3 regions of the Thalassospira sp. CA1 genome follow, and region 1 is predicted to be linked to each of the others. Evidence: predicted binding sites of a transcription regulator. Region 1 holds the regulator's gene; each other region holds the start of a gene.
What was found. Region 1 encodes LexA, which represses DNA repair genes until DNA is damaged. Its sites were predicted from a motif close to ATGTTCTANTTTGGTTC; they were not measured.

Region 1 (4,225 bases):
TGCATATGGGTTTGCTTTGCGGGACGGTGTTTTTCCTGATCCGGTTCGGGTTGGCCGCCATTCCATCAATTGCCTTGCGCTATCCGATCAAGAAATGGGCGGCGATGGCGGCCATGCTGGCGGGGCTTGTCTATCTCGGATTGTCCGGGGCGACCATTCCGACCCAGCGCGCCTTTGTCATGTTGCTTGTGGTTTGGCTGGCACTCCTGCTGGATCGCCGTGCCATATCGCTGCGCCTTGTGGGTGTTGCCGCGATCATTGTTTTGATCCTTCGGCCTGATGCGGCGCTTGGCGCCAGTTTCCAACTCTCCTTTGCCGCTGTTGGTGCACTTGTTGCGTTTTATGACGGGCCGGGGCGGCGCTGGCTGGATCGGCAGGGGGTGCTGTCCTGGTACGAGCGTGCTGGTCTTTATCTTGCCGGCTTGCTGCTGACCAGTTTGATCGTGACGGCCGTGACTGCCCCCATCATCGGCTATCATTTCGGTCGAATTTCAATGCTGGGCGTACTCGCCAATCTGGTCGCCATTCCGGTCATGGCATTCTGGGTGATGCCCTGGATCGTTGTGACGTTGGCGCTGATCCCGATTGGGTTATCGGGGCTTTCTTTGGCCGCGATGAAGCCCGGATTGACGGTGCTTTTGGAAACAGCCGAACTGGTCGCCGCACAGGACTGGGGGCTTTGGTATGTCTCGGGCCTTGATATGCTGGCGGTTGCCTTGGGGCTGTTTGCCTTGGCATGGATCGTTATCTGGCGCGACAAGGTGATGATCGTGCCGGTTCTTCCGGTGATTTTTGCCGCCATCATCTTTCAGGCACTGCACAAAGAACCCGAAATCCTGATATCAGGCGACCGCGAAAGCTGGGCTGTTTATGATCCCGATGCCGGTATCCTGCATACCTCATCACGGCTGAATGACTTTCAAAAAGGCATCTGGATGAGCCGCTTTGGCATTCGGCCCGAACAGGAACAAAGCCGCGTACAGGTCTGCCAGAACGACCCGTGCTCCCTTGGTGTTAGCGCTAACATCGTTCAGTCACGGATCATTGTCGCAAGCCGGATTGCCAATCCGTTTTATGCCTGCCGTAATGCAGATATCATTGTTAGTCTGAAAACAGATCTACCAACCATCTGTCAGGCCTCTGGCGCGCGCATGGTCATCGATGATGATGTTCTGTGGTGGCAGGGCGGTGTTGCGATCAAACTGCCGTCTGAGGCTGAAGAAAATCCAGTAATCAACACCGTCCGTGCGGAAACCGGCAATTGGCCATGGATCATCATCGGCGGCAGAGCAGGGCGCTAACAACCTGTTCTCACACAAAACAAAAACGCCCGGGCGTGTGCACCGGGCGTTTCTTGTTGATAGCTTTGCGCAAGCAATCAGTACTGACGCAGCAGCCCGACCAGACGGCCCTGAATGCGCACGCGATCTGGCGACAGGGCGCGGGTTTCATAGCGTGCGTTGGCCGGTTCCAACAGAACTTCACCACGCCCGCGTTTCAGGCGCTTAAGCGTGGCTTCGCTATCGTCAACGAGTGCCACCACGATGGTACCGTCATGGGCCTGTTCGCAGCGCTGGATCAGAACGGTGTCGCCATCCAGAATACCGGCATCAATCATCGAATCCCCCGATACTTCAAGGGCATAGTGATCACCGGCACCAAGCAGGGCGGCCGGGACCTGTACCATGGTCGTTTGATCGCGAAGGGCCTCAATCGGTGTACCGGCAGCAATCCGGCCATAGAGCGGCAAACCAACGGATTCCCCGGCTTCCGAGAAGGCGGTTGGCACCGTGGTTGGCCGATGCGCGGCCTTTCGGACACTGGCAAGCGATGTCACATTGTTTGGCGTTTCCGGGGCGTCATCATCGCTGTTTTCCGGAAGTCTGACGACCTCAAGCGCGCGTGCACGATGGGCAAGGCGGCGGATAAAGCCGCGTTCCTCAAGGCCTGTGATCAGGCGATGAATGCCGGATTTGGATTTAAGGTTCAGGGCCTCTTTCATTTCGTCGAAAGAGGGCGAAATCCCGTGATCGCGAAGGTAATTGTCTATATAGACCAGCAACTCATATTGCTTGCGCGTCAGCATGATATTTCCCGAACCTGTAAAAAGAACAAAAAGGATACATAAATGTTCTACTTTAGTTCTTTTCGCGGGTCAAGCGCGTCTGTGCGATTAAACGCAAAAACCGAATAATCGCGGCAACTTTTCAAAAAATGTGAATATTAGGCCGTTATTTCGGACAGGATGTTAGTCCGCGACGAAGGTGCCCGACTTGCCACCTTCTTTCCGGGTGACCCGCAAATCGGTAATCCTCATACTTTTATCAACCGCCTTGCACATGTCAAAAACGGTGAGTGCGGAAACCGAGGCCGCGGTGAGGGCCTCCATCTCGACACCGGTCTTGCCAGTTGTTTTGCAGGTGGCGGTGATATCGACCGCATCGACACCCTCGGCCAGTTCGAGATCGACGGTGACGGAGGTCAGGGGCAGCGGATGACAGAGCGGGATCAGATCGGGGGTCTTTTTCGCGCCCATGATCCCGGCAAGCTGGGCGATGCCAAGAACATCACCCTTTTTATGGCCGCGCTTGGCAATCAGCTTGGCGGTTTCGGAAGACATCAGAACCCGTGCCTTGGCAATGGCGGTGCGCGCAGTTTCTGCCTTGGCCGAAATATCGACCATCACCGCGTTGCCACCGGCATCAATATGGGAAAGCTTGTCTGCCATTGGTTCTGTCCAGTATTGATCAGGCCGCAAGGCCAAGCAGGTTGCGGGTGGCGGTTGCGACGTCGTCCTGGCGCATCAGGCTTTCGCCGATCAGGAAACACTCAGCGCCGACCTTTGCCATGCGGGCAAGGTCATCAGGGGTAAACAGGCCGCTTTCGGCCACCAGCAACCGATCATCGCTGACCATGCTTGCCAGTTCCTCGGTCGTGGTGAGCGAGATTTCCATGGTCTTGAGGTTGCGGTTGTTGATGCCCACCAAACGTGACTTGAGCTTGAGCGCACGTTCGAGTTCCGGGGCGTTGTGTACCTCGATCAAAACATCCATGCCAAGGCTGTGTGCGGCATCTTCAAGCTCAGAAGCCAGGCTATCTTCAAGGGCTGCCATGATCAGGAGGATGCAATCCGCACCAAGGGCACGTGCCTCGGTAATCTGATAGGGATCGACCATGAAGTCCTTGCGAAGGGCCGGAAGATCGACCGCCGCACGGGCGGCCACCAGATAGCTGTCATCGCCCTGGAAATAGGGGATGTCAGTCAGAACCGACAGGCAGCTTGCCCCGCCAGCCTTGTAAGCCTTGGCGAGTTCCGGCGGATTGAAGTCCGGGCGGATCAGCCCCTTGGACGGCGATGCCTTCTTGATTTCGGCAATCAGGCCATAACGGCCATCGGCAACACTGGTTTCAAGGGCCTTGATAAAACCACGCGGGGCTGATTGTGCCTTTGCCTCGGCCTCGAGGGTGGCAAGCGTCTTGCGCGCCTTGCAGGCCGCAACGTGATCGCGTTTGTCATTGCAGATTTTGGCTAGTACGTCGCTCACGCCGGGGTTCCTTCATTGGTAATCTTGACAAGCCCTTGCAGGGTCTCGGCAGCCTTGCCGCTATCAATGGCGTCTGCGGCCTTTTTGATGCCGTCGGCCAGATCGCTGGCAATGCCGGTGACCACAAGTGCCGCCCCGGCATTCATCAGAACGATGTCGCGGTACGGGCTTTTCTTGGCGGCCAAAAGGTCGGTAATCGCCCTGGCATTGACATCGGCATCACCACCCTTGAGGTCGTCAAGCGTTACGGTTTCAAGCCCGAAATCACTTGGGCTGATTTCAAATGTTGTGACCTTGCCGTTCTTGACCTCGGCAACATAGGTCGGGCCGGTGGTCGAGATTTCATCAAGACCGCTGTGGCCATGAACAACCCATGCATGCACCGATCCCAGACGGTTCAATACATTGGCAATCGGTTCGACCCACTGTTTGGCAAAGACACCAAGAACCTGACGTTTGGTCTTGGCCGGGTTGGCCAGCGGTCCCAGCAGGTTAAAGATGGTGCGCGTGCCCATTTCAACGCGGGTCGGCATGACATGGCGCATCGCCGAATGGTGGCGGGTTGCCATCATGAAGCAGAGATTGATGTCGCGAAGCGCCTTTTCCAGAAGCTTCATATCGGCATCAAGATTGACACCAAGCGCCATCAAAACATCGGCAGACCCGGATTTGGATGATGC
Region 2 (4,225 bases), on a different contig from region 1:
GAAATATGCCCTGATTGATGGCTATTCCGCGCTTTCCGCCACCTGGATCAGAACACTGGTCGCCGTGATCGCCATGTGGGGATTGGCGATCATCCTTGGCCGGGTGCGGCGGACTGTTACGGCCTGTATCGCGCCGGATGTTGGCAAATGGCTGTTGCTCGGCGCGCTTATCGGGCCCGCAATCGGTGTGTGGCTTTCAATGCTGGCGGTTCAAAACGCCAATGTCGGGATTGCCTCAACCCTGATGGCGCTGCCGCCGGTTATTCTGATCGTTTATGAAGGCCTGATCCTGCGCAAGCCGGTCGGCATTCAGGCCGTAATCGGAACCTGCCTTGCCTTTGGCGGGGTGACCTTGCTGTTCATGCCCTGATCAGTTCGACTGTTTCCGAGCCATCTGGCGACGCTGCCAAAGCATAAGCCCGCCAAACAGGTTGGCGAGGATGCTGAAGCCAAACAGGATGCTTGCCCAAATCGGCAAATCAAACAGCGCGGGCGTGCCTTGGATGGCCGTTGCCGACGACGCAGCAGCTGTCTGTCCGCCCGCTGGGGGGGCGGTGACTGTGGCGGTGGTGGTATCGGTTGGCTGATAGGTCAATTGCACAACATGCCCCATGCCATCGGCCACCTTGATGTGGAGTTCACTTGGCGCATCTTGTGGCGATGAGCTGCCAAGCCCAAGCGAAAACTGACCGATCCGGTCCGTGCGCGCCTTTTGCCAGACCTTGCCGTCCTTGGTTGTGACAACCACCTCGGCAAAGGCCATCGGGGATCCGTCGGTATATCGGAAACCATAGGTCTTTGTATTGGCGCTATCTTCGACCTGCCAGCCAGCGCCATGGGCATGGGCGGGGGCAGGGACGGCCAATGGCCCTGCAATCAGCAGGGCCACCAGAACCGATAAATATGCAAAACCGGTCCGTGCCATGATCATTTATCAACGGCGAATGATAGCGTCGCACGGATGTTGTGGTTGCCGACACCTTCCTCGGCATCAGGCATGTCAGCCGCGACACGCACAATCCACAAACCGGGCGCCGAAATCCGGACCTTGGCAATGCCACTGCCAGCCTCGGTGCTCAGCGTTTCGGTCGCATAGGCCCAGGATGACGGTGTTTCAGTAAATCCGGCATAGGTTGCCAGAACCGATGTCGTCAACGGGTGGCCGTTCAAAAGGATCTGGAATTCGGCATCCTCGCCAACCTTGGTGTCACGCGGATCACTGAGCGGCACGATTTCAAGCGCATCACCAAGTGATTTGGTAATAAAATCAGCTGAGCCTTGGCCACCCACCAGAAGCTTGGCAAACTTTTCATAGCGGGTCGATGCGATGGCATCGGGATGTTCATCGGCGCCGCCAGCCTGCCAGCCATCGGGGGTCTGGGACCAGACAACACCCAGACGATGGCCGGAAATCCAGGCAGCGGTATCGGGCACTTCAAACGTACCGATCAGATTGGGCGCGTTGTCATTTTGGGAAATCGCAATGTCGTTCGTGCCGTCAGCGGTGATCAGTGTGGCGCGCACATCATTGACGCCTTCTGCTTCTTCCGGAAGGCCAAACTGATGGGTTGAATCAAGGATAAGTGTCGCATTCTCGCCCGGCTTCGCCATCTCAGGCGATTGGCTTGCGATGAATTCATGGGCGTTTGCCGACAGACCGATCAGGAGCGTTGCGGCACCAATCACCATGCTTGCTGCGAACTTTGGTTGAAACATTTGCGTTCCTTTGGGAAATTGTTTTTATGGAAGAACCATGTGCGGGTGTGAACTTTTCAAAAAAGATCATACTCGTCAAGCCGTTGATTGTGAGAGGTAGTCAAAATGACCCGCGTGACCGTATCGATTGAAGACGATCTGATGGAGGCGTTTGACGCGTTTCTTGATCACCGCGGCTATACCAACCGGTCAGAGGGATTTCGCGATCTGATCCGTGAAAAGCTTCAGAACACCAAGCTTGAAGACAATGCCGACGGGGTCGGGATTGCGGTTCTGAACTATGTCTATGATCACGAGGAACGCATGCTGGCATCACGCCTGATGAGTACCCAGCACGAACATCACAATCTGACGGTTTCCACGGTTCACTTCCATATTGATCATGATACCTGCCTTGAAAGCGTGACATTGCGCGGGCGGCTTTCGGAAATCCGTGCCTTTGCCGACAAGGTGCTGGCTCAGCCGGGCGTGCGCCACGGGCAGCTTTATACCGTGCCGGGCGAACTGCATGTCGAAAGCCATCATCATGGCGATGATCATCACGGACATGCCCATAAGCACGAACATCTTAAAATCACCACCTGATCGCGTTGCCAAATCGTCGCTGACCCCACGCCCCGTTATTGTCGGGCGGGCGGTTGATGTGTCTGTTCTCTGAAAGTTCTGCTCGATGCAATGAGAACAAACTTGCAACATCCGAATTTTTGTGAGAATGTTCGCATTATGTTCTCAGTTGTTTTGTCGATAAGAACGTAGTGGCAGGCTGCGGCAACAGGCAAAACAGTCTAGCGGTGGCGTTCCGCATTATAGGTCCGGGGAACCGCCTGCGTTGCATCCAACCCGGCCCTGTGGAATAAGAGAGTTCGAGCAATGATTCAGACCGCGCTGCATTTGGTGGATAAGGATACTATGGATAAGCAGAAGGCACTCGAAGCCGCCCTTGGGCAGATCGAACGGGCATTTGGCAAAGGTTCGATTATGAAGCTGGGTCAGCGGGAAAGCGCCGTTGATATCTCAGCCATTTCAACCGGTTCGCTCGGTCTTGATATCGGACTGGGCATTGGCGGTCTGCCGCGTGGCCGTATCGTCGAAATCTATGGTCCGGAAAGTTCGGGTAAAACCACGCTGGCGTTGCACACGGTTGCCGAAGCCCAGAAGCTTGGCGGGACCTGTGCGTTTGTCGATGCCGAGCACGCGCTTGACCCGGGATATGCCCGCAAGCTGGGTGTGAATACCGACGAACTCCTGATTTCGCAGCCCGATGCCGGTGAACAGGCCCTTGAAATCGCTGACACGCTGGTGCGTTCTGGCGCAATTGATGTTCTGGTCGTCGATTCGGTTGCTGCCCTTGTGCCGCGCGCCGAACTTGAAGGTGAGATGGGCGATACGCACGTTGGTCTGCAGGCCCGCCTGATGAGCCAAGCACTGCGTAAACTCACAAGCTCCGTTTCGCGTTCGAACTGCATGGTCATCTTCATTAACCAGATCCGTATGAAGATTGGCGTGATGTTTGGCAGCCCGGAAACCACGACCGGTGGTAACGCGCTTAAATTCTATGCCTCTGTCCGCCTTGATATTCGCCGTATCGGTCAGATCAAGGACCGCGACGAAGTCGTTGGTAACCAGACGCGTGTCAAGGTCGTCAAAAACAAGATGGCCCCGCCGTTCAAGCAGGTCGAATTCGACATCATGTATGGCGAAGGCATTTCCAAGATGGGTGAAATCCTTGATCTTGGCGTCAAGGCCGGCATCGTCGAGAAATCCGGTTCCTGGTTCTCCTATAACTCGACCCGTATCGGTCAGGGCCGCGAGAACGCCAAAAGCTTCCTGCGCGAGAACCCGGAAATGACCAAGGAGATCGAAAACAGCATTCGCGAGAGTGCCGGTCTGATCGCCGAAGCCATGACCAATATGAGCGAAGACGAACCGGTCAACGACGATTGATCTGATCAATCAGGTGACATGATTTCAAAGGGCGGGATACATCTGTACCCCGCCCTTTTTCGTTCGCAATCGATCGGTCTGGTTTCACAGGGAATTGTGTAAAGGAGGCCCGCCGTGATCTCCTTCACTTGACGTGCCCCAAAATGATCACGATTGAGAAAATATCATTTAGAATCAATGGATTGTAATGCTGTTCGCGCCGGAAAATTTGACCGGGAAGAACAGTGCCGGGAACAATTATGGGTTGTCGCCGTTTGATTTCCTGTGAGCTTTGACACCATCAATCAGGAGAATGAACATGTCGAATACGATGAAAAAGTTTCTCGCGATTCTGATGATTTCGGGTATGGGCCTTGGCCTTGCTGCCTGTGAAACTGCCGAAGGCTTTGGCGAAGACGTCGAAGATGCCGGTGAAGCAATCCAGGACGGCGCTTCCTGATCTGTAACGGATCGTTATTCATTATCTTAAAGCAACAATAGTGGGAGAATCCCATGCTAGGTTGGGCAATATTCTGTTTGGTTCTGGCGCTGATCGCCGCCGTTCTCGGCTTTGGCGGACTTGCAG
Region 3 (4,225 bases), 200 kb from region 1:
CGTTGCCGTCATCAAATCATCCAATTACGATGCCCAAACGTCCACGACCGCAGGGCTGATCCTGCGACTACCGTACTTGGATACGCAGCAACCGGAGACCCAGGCGTGAGTGACTTTGCCATATCAAATGCCCGACTCTTTGACGGAACACGCTTCCTGTGTGGGCATTCCGTTCTGGTCACGGATGGCAAGATCGACGCCATTGTTGCGGATAACGATCTACCTGCTAGTATCAAAACAATAGATGGTAGTGGCCAAACCCTCGCCCCCGGTCTGATTGATGTGCAGGTCAATGGTGGCGGCGGTGTCTTGCTGAATGATGCGCCTGATCTTGAAACCATTAAAACCATGGTCGCTGCGCATCGCCGGTTTGGCACGACATCCATGCTGCCAACCCTGATTACCGATTCTCGTGAAAAGATGGAGGCCGCGATTGCTGCCGTTCAGGACGTACTGGATAACGGCGTTGCTGGTGTCGTGGGCATTCACCTTGAGGGACCGTATCTCAATCTAAAGCGCCGTGGCGTGCATCCAGCGGACCAGATCAGGCCGATGGAGCCTGATGCAATCGAACTCGTCTGCCGGCTTCGCAACGGCTGCACTTTGGTCACACTTGCGCCGGAACTGCTTGATAAAGGTGTCATCGCAAAGCTCGTTGCGCGCGATGTTCGCGTTTGCGCCGGTCATACAGCGGGCACCTACGGCGATATCATGTCGGCAATCGACGAGGGCATGCAGGGCTTCACGCATCTGTTTAATGCCATGAGCCCCCTGACCCATCGGGAGCCGGGTGTCGTCGGTGCAGCCCTTTCTGATGATCGTACGTGGTGTGGCCTGATTGCGGATGGGTTTCACGTCCATCCAGCTGTGATCAAAACCGCCGTACGCGCCAAGGCCGCAGGCAAGATGATGTTGGTCACCGACGCCATGCCAACGGTTGGTGCCGCCGATAAACGGTTCAAGCTGGGCGATGAGGAAATCATTGCAGTTGATGGGCGCTGCGCGCTTGCGGATGGGACGTTGGCGGGTTCGGACCTTGATATGATTTCAGCTGTGCGCAATTGCATGCAAATGGCCGAAATCGGGCTTGATGAAGCGCTTCGCATGGCATCGCTTTATCCAGCGGAGTTCCTGGGACTTGGTCATGTTCTTGGTCGCTTGGCACCGGGCTATCAGGCCGATATGATTTTGTTTGATGATCAGTTCAATGTGACGCGAAGCTGGATCAAGGGCGTGCAAGAGAGTTACGCCTGAGCAAACGCAATATTTTCCGAAAGTCTATGACGGAAAGCCTTGACCTGAGACAGCATTTCGAAGATGCATTGGGCTCTGTAACAGTTTGTATGCAGGGTCTTCAGGTGATTTTGCTGCTGATCTGTTTTTACTCTGACCCCCAGGAGGAGTACCCACATGCCTTCCGTTAAACCCGGTGTTGTTACCGGTGCTGCCTATCGCGAACTCGTTTCTGCCTGCAAGCAGGACGGTTACGCCCTTCCCGCCGTCAATATTACGTCTTCAAGCACGATGAACGCGGCCCTTGAAGCTGCTGCAAATGCCGGTTCTGACATTATCATTCAGCTTTCGAATGGTGGTGCACAGTTCTTTGCCGGCAAGGGCATCAAGGACGCTGCTGCGGCCCGTGTTCTCGGCGCCGTATCTGCTGCGCGTCATGCACAGCTTCTGGCTGAACATTATGGTGTTGCTGTTGTCATGCATACCGACCACGCAAACCGCAAGTTTGTGCCATGGGTCGATGAAATGCTGAAATGGAGCGAAAAGGCCTATGCCGAAACCGGCAAGGCGCTTTACAGCTCGCACATGCTGGATCTGTCCGAAGAATCCGTTGAAGACAACCTTGCAACCTGCGAGACCTTCCTGAAACGGATGTCCGCCATCGAGATGAGCCTTGAGATCGAACTCGGCGTCACCGGTGGTGAAGAAGACGGTATTGGTCATGAGCTTGATACCTCGGTTGAGGAAATCGATCCGCGCCTTTACACCCGCCCGGAAGAAGTCGAAGAAGCTTATCGTCGTCTCTCGCCGCTTGGCCACTTCTCGGTCGCGGCGGCGTTTGGCAACGTGCACGGCGTTTACAAGCCCGGCAACGTCAAGCTTCGTCCGGAGATCCTTCTGGAAAGCCAGAAATACGTGGCTGAGAAGCACGGTCTGGGTGATCGCCCGCTCGACTTCGTGTTCCATGGCGGTTCCGGTTCGGAAAAAGAGAAAATCGAAGAAGCTGTCAGCTATGGCTGCTTCAAGATGAATATCGATACCGATACCCAGTTCGCCTATGCCCGCCCGGTTGGCGAGTATGTCGAAGCCAACGCACGTGCGTTCAAGTATCAGGTCGACCCGGAAACCGATCAGCCTTACAAAAAACAGTATGATCCGCGCGTCTGGATCCGCGAAGCTGAACTGTCGATGGCCGCGCGCCTCGAAGAAGCTTTCAAGGACCTTGGCGCAACCGGTCGTACGGTTACCAAAGGCTAAGCCTGATCAAAAATATGACCGTTCCGGTCACAGGATTTATAAAGCCCGCCGGTCTTGTTCGGCGGGCTTTTTCGTGGCTCTGTCATGCATCGGGTTGTTAATTGCGGATCTCCTGACAAATACTGACAGGAACTGTCAGGGGTGCGCTTGCGTATAGCTTACGGCTCCTCTATACACTTTCCGAACAATTCAGGAACAAAAGGCCCGACATGCTGACGAAAATCTCGGTTCGCGGTGCGAAAGAACACAACCTTCAGAACATTGATGTTGAACTGCCGCGCGATTCCCTTGTGGTGATTACCGGTCTGTCGGGATCAGGCAAAAGTTCTTTGGCCTTTGATACGATCTATGCCGAAGGTCAGCGCCGCTATGTCGAAAGCCTGTCGGCCTATGCCCGCCAGTTCCTTGAACTTATGCAAAAGCCCGATGTCGAATACATCGACGGGCTGTCACCAGCCATTTCCATCGAACAAAAGACGACCTCGAAGAACCCGCGTTCGACCGTCGGCACCGTCACCGAAATTTATGACTATATGCGCCTGTTGTGGGCGCGTGTCGGCATCCCCTATTCGCCTGCCACAGGACTTCCGATTGTCAGTCAGACCGTTTCGCAAATGGTCGACCGCGTGATGGAGATGGAAGAAGGTACGCGTCTTTACCTTCTGGCCCCGATCGTGCGTGGCCGTAAAGGTGAATACAAAAAAGAACTGCGTGAACTTCGCGCGCGCGGCTTCCAGCGTGTCAAGATCGATGGCGAAATGTATGACATCGACGAAGCACCGGAACTGAACAAGAAGCTCAAACACGATATTTCAGTCGTGGTTGATCGCCTGATCGTCAAGGATGGCATTTCCACCCGTCTGGCGGACAGTTTTGAAACAGCGCTTGAACTTACCGATGGCATCGTTTTGACCGAAGATGCCAAAACCGGCGAAACCACTGTGTTTTCGGCAAAGTTCGCCTGCCCGGTTTCCGGCTTCACCATCGAGGAAATCGAACCACGCCTGTTTTCATTCAACAACCCGTTTGGCGCCTGCCCGGCCTGTGATGGCCTTGGAACCCAAATGGAATTCGACCCGATGCTGGTCGTTCCGGATGAAAGCAAAACACTTGAAGGCGGCGCTGTGGCCCCATGGGCAAGCACAACATCGAAATACTATCTCCAGACCCTGAAATCGGTCGCCAAGCACTTTGACTTCAAAACCAATGTGCCATGGGAAAAACTACCCAAGAAAGCACAGGACATCATCCTGCATGGATCTGGCGACGAAGAAGTCACGGTGACCTATGATGACGGATCGCGTAGCTATAAGGTGTCACGTCCGTTCGAAGGTGTTATTCCCAACATGTCGCGCCGCTGGCGTGAAACCGACAGCCAGTGGGCCCGTGATGAACTGTCCAAATACCAGATGGTATCGCACTGCCCGACCTGTGCGGGCAAACGCCTGAAACCCGAAGCACTGGCGGTAAAGGTTGATGGCTGCGACATTTCACAGGTCACCGATCTTTCGATTGCCAAGGCCGCCGATTGGTTCTTGGCACTGGAAGATAAGCTGAACGCAAAAGAAACCGAGATCGCACGTCGTATCCTGCGCGAAATCAATGATCGTCTGCGGTTCCTGCGCGATGTCGGCCTAGATTACTTATCGATGTCGCGCACATCCGGCACCCTTTCTGGTGGCGAAAGCCAGCGAATCCGGCTGGCGTCCCAGATCGGTTCGGGCCTGACGGGCGT

Region 2: a site for LexA is predicted at 2,429-2,445, ahead of recA (recombinase RecA). Genes of this name have one in related genera too.
Region 3: a site for LexA is predicted at 2,673-2,689, ahead of uvrA (excinuclease ABC subunit UvrA). Genes of this name have one in related genera too.

Annotation. Positions count from the first base shown of each region.
Region 1 covers NZ_JBZCIA010000002.1:551,470-555,694, reverse strand. Annotated here, with positions in the region: gene AC5Q5A_RS06715 (ComEC/Rec2 family competence protein) at 1-1,301, shown strand, start outside; gene lexA (transcriptional repressor LexA) at 1,379-2,086, opposite strand; gene moaC (cyclic pyranopterin monophosphate synthase MoaC) at 2,249-2,728, opposite strand; gene trpC (indole-3-glycerol phosphate synthase TrpC) at 2,748-3,545, opposite strand; gene trpD (anthranilate phosphoribosyltransferase) at 3,542-4,225, opposite strand, start outside.
Region 2 covers NZ_JBZCIA010000003.1:30,611-34,835, reverse strand. Annotated here, with positions in the region: gene AC5Q5A_RS06985 (DMT family transporter) at 1-370, shown strand, start outside; gene AC5Q5A_RS06980 (hypothetical protein) at 371-925, opposite strand; gene AC5Q5A_RS06975 (DUF4198 domain-containing protein) at 928-1,716, opposite strand; gene nikR (nickel-responsive transcriptional regulator NikR) at 1,822-2,301, shown strand; gene recA (recombinase RecA) at 2,587-3,660, shown strand; gene AC5Q5A_RS06960 (entericidin A/B family lipoprotein) at 3,959-4,099, shown strand; gene AC5Q5A_RS06955 (DUF1328 domain-containing protein) at 4,153-4,225, shown strand, end outside.
Region 3 covers NZ_JBZCIA010000002.1:348,515-352,739, reverse strand. Annotated here, with positions in the region: gene nagA (N-acetylglucosamine-6-phosphate deacetylase) at 106-1,254, shown strand; gene fbaA (class II fructose-bisphosphate aldolase) at 1,411-2,490, shown strand; gene uvrA (excinuclease ABC subunit UvrA) at 2,700-4,225, shown strand, end outside.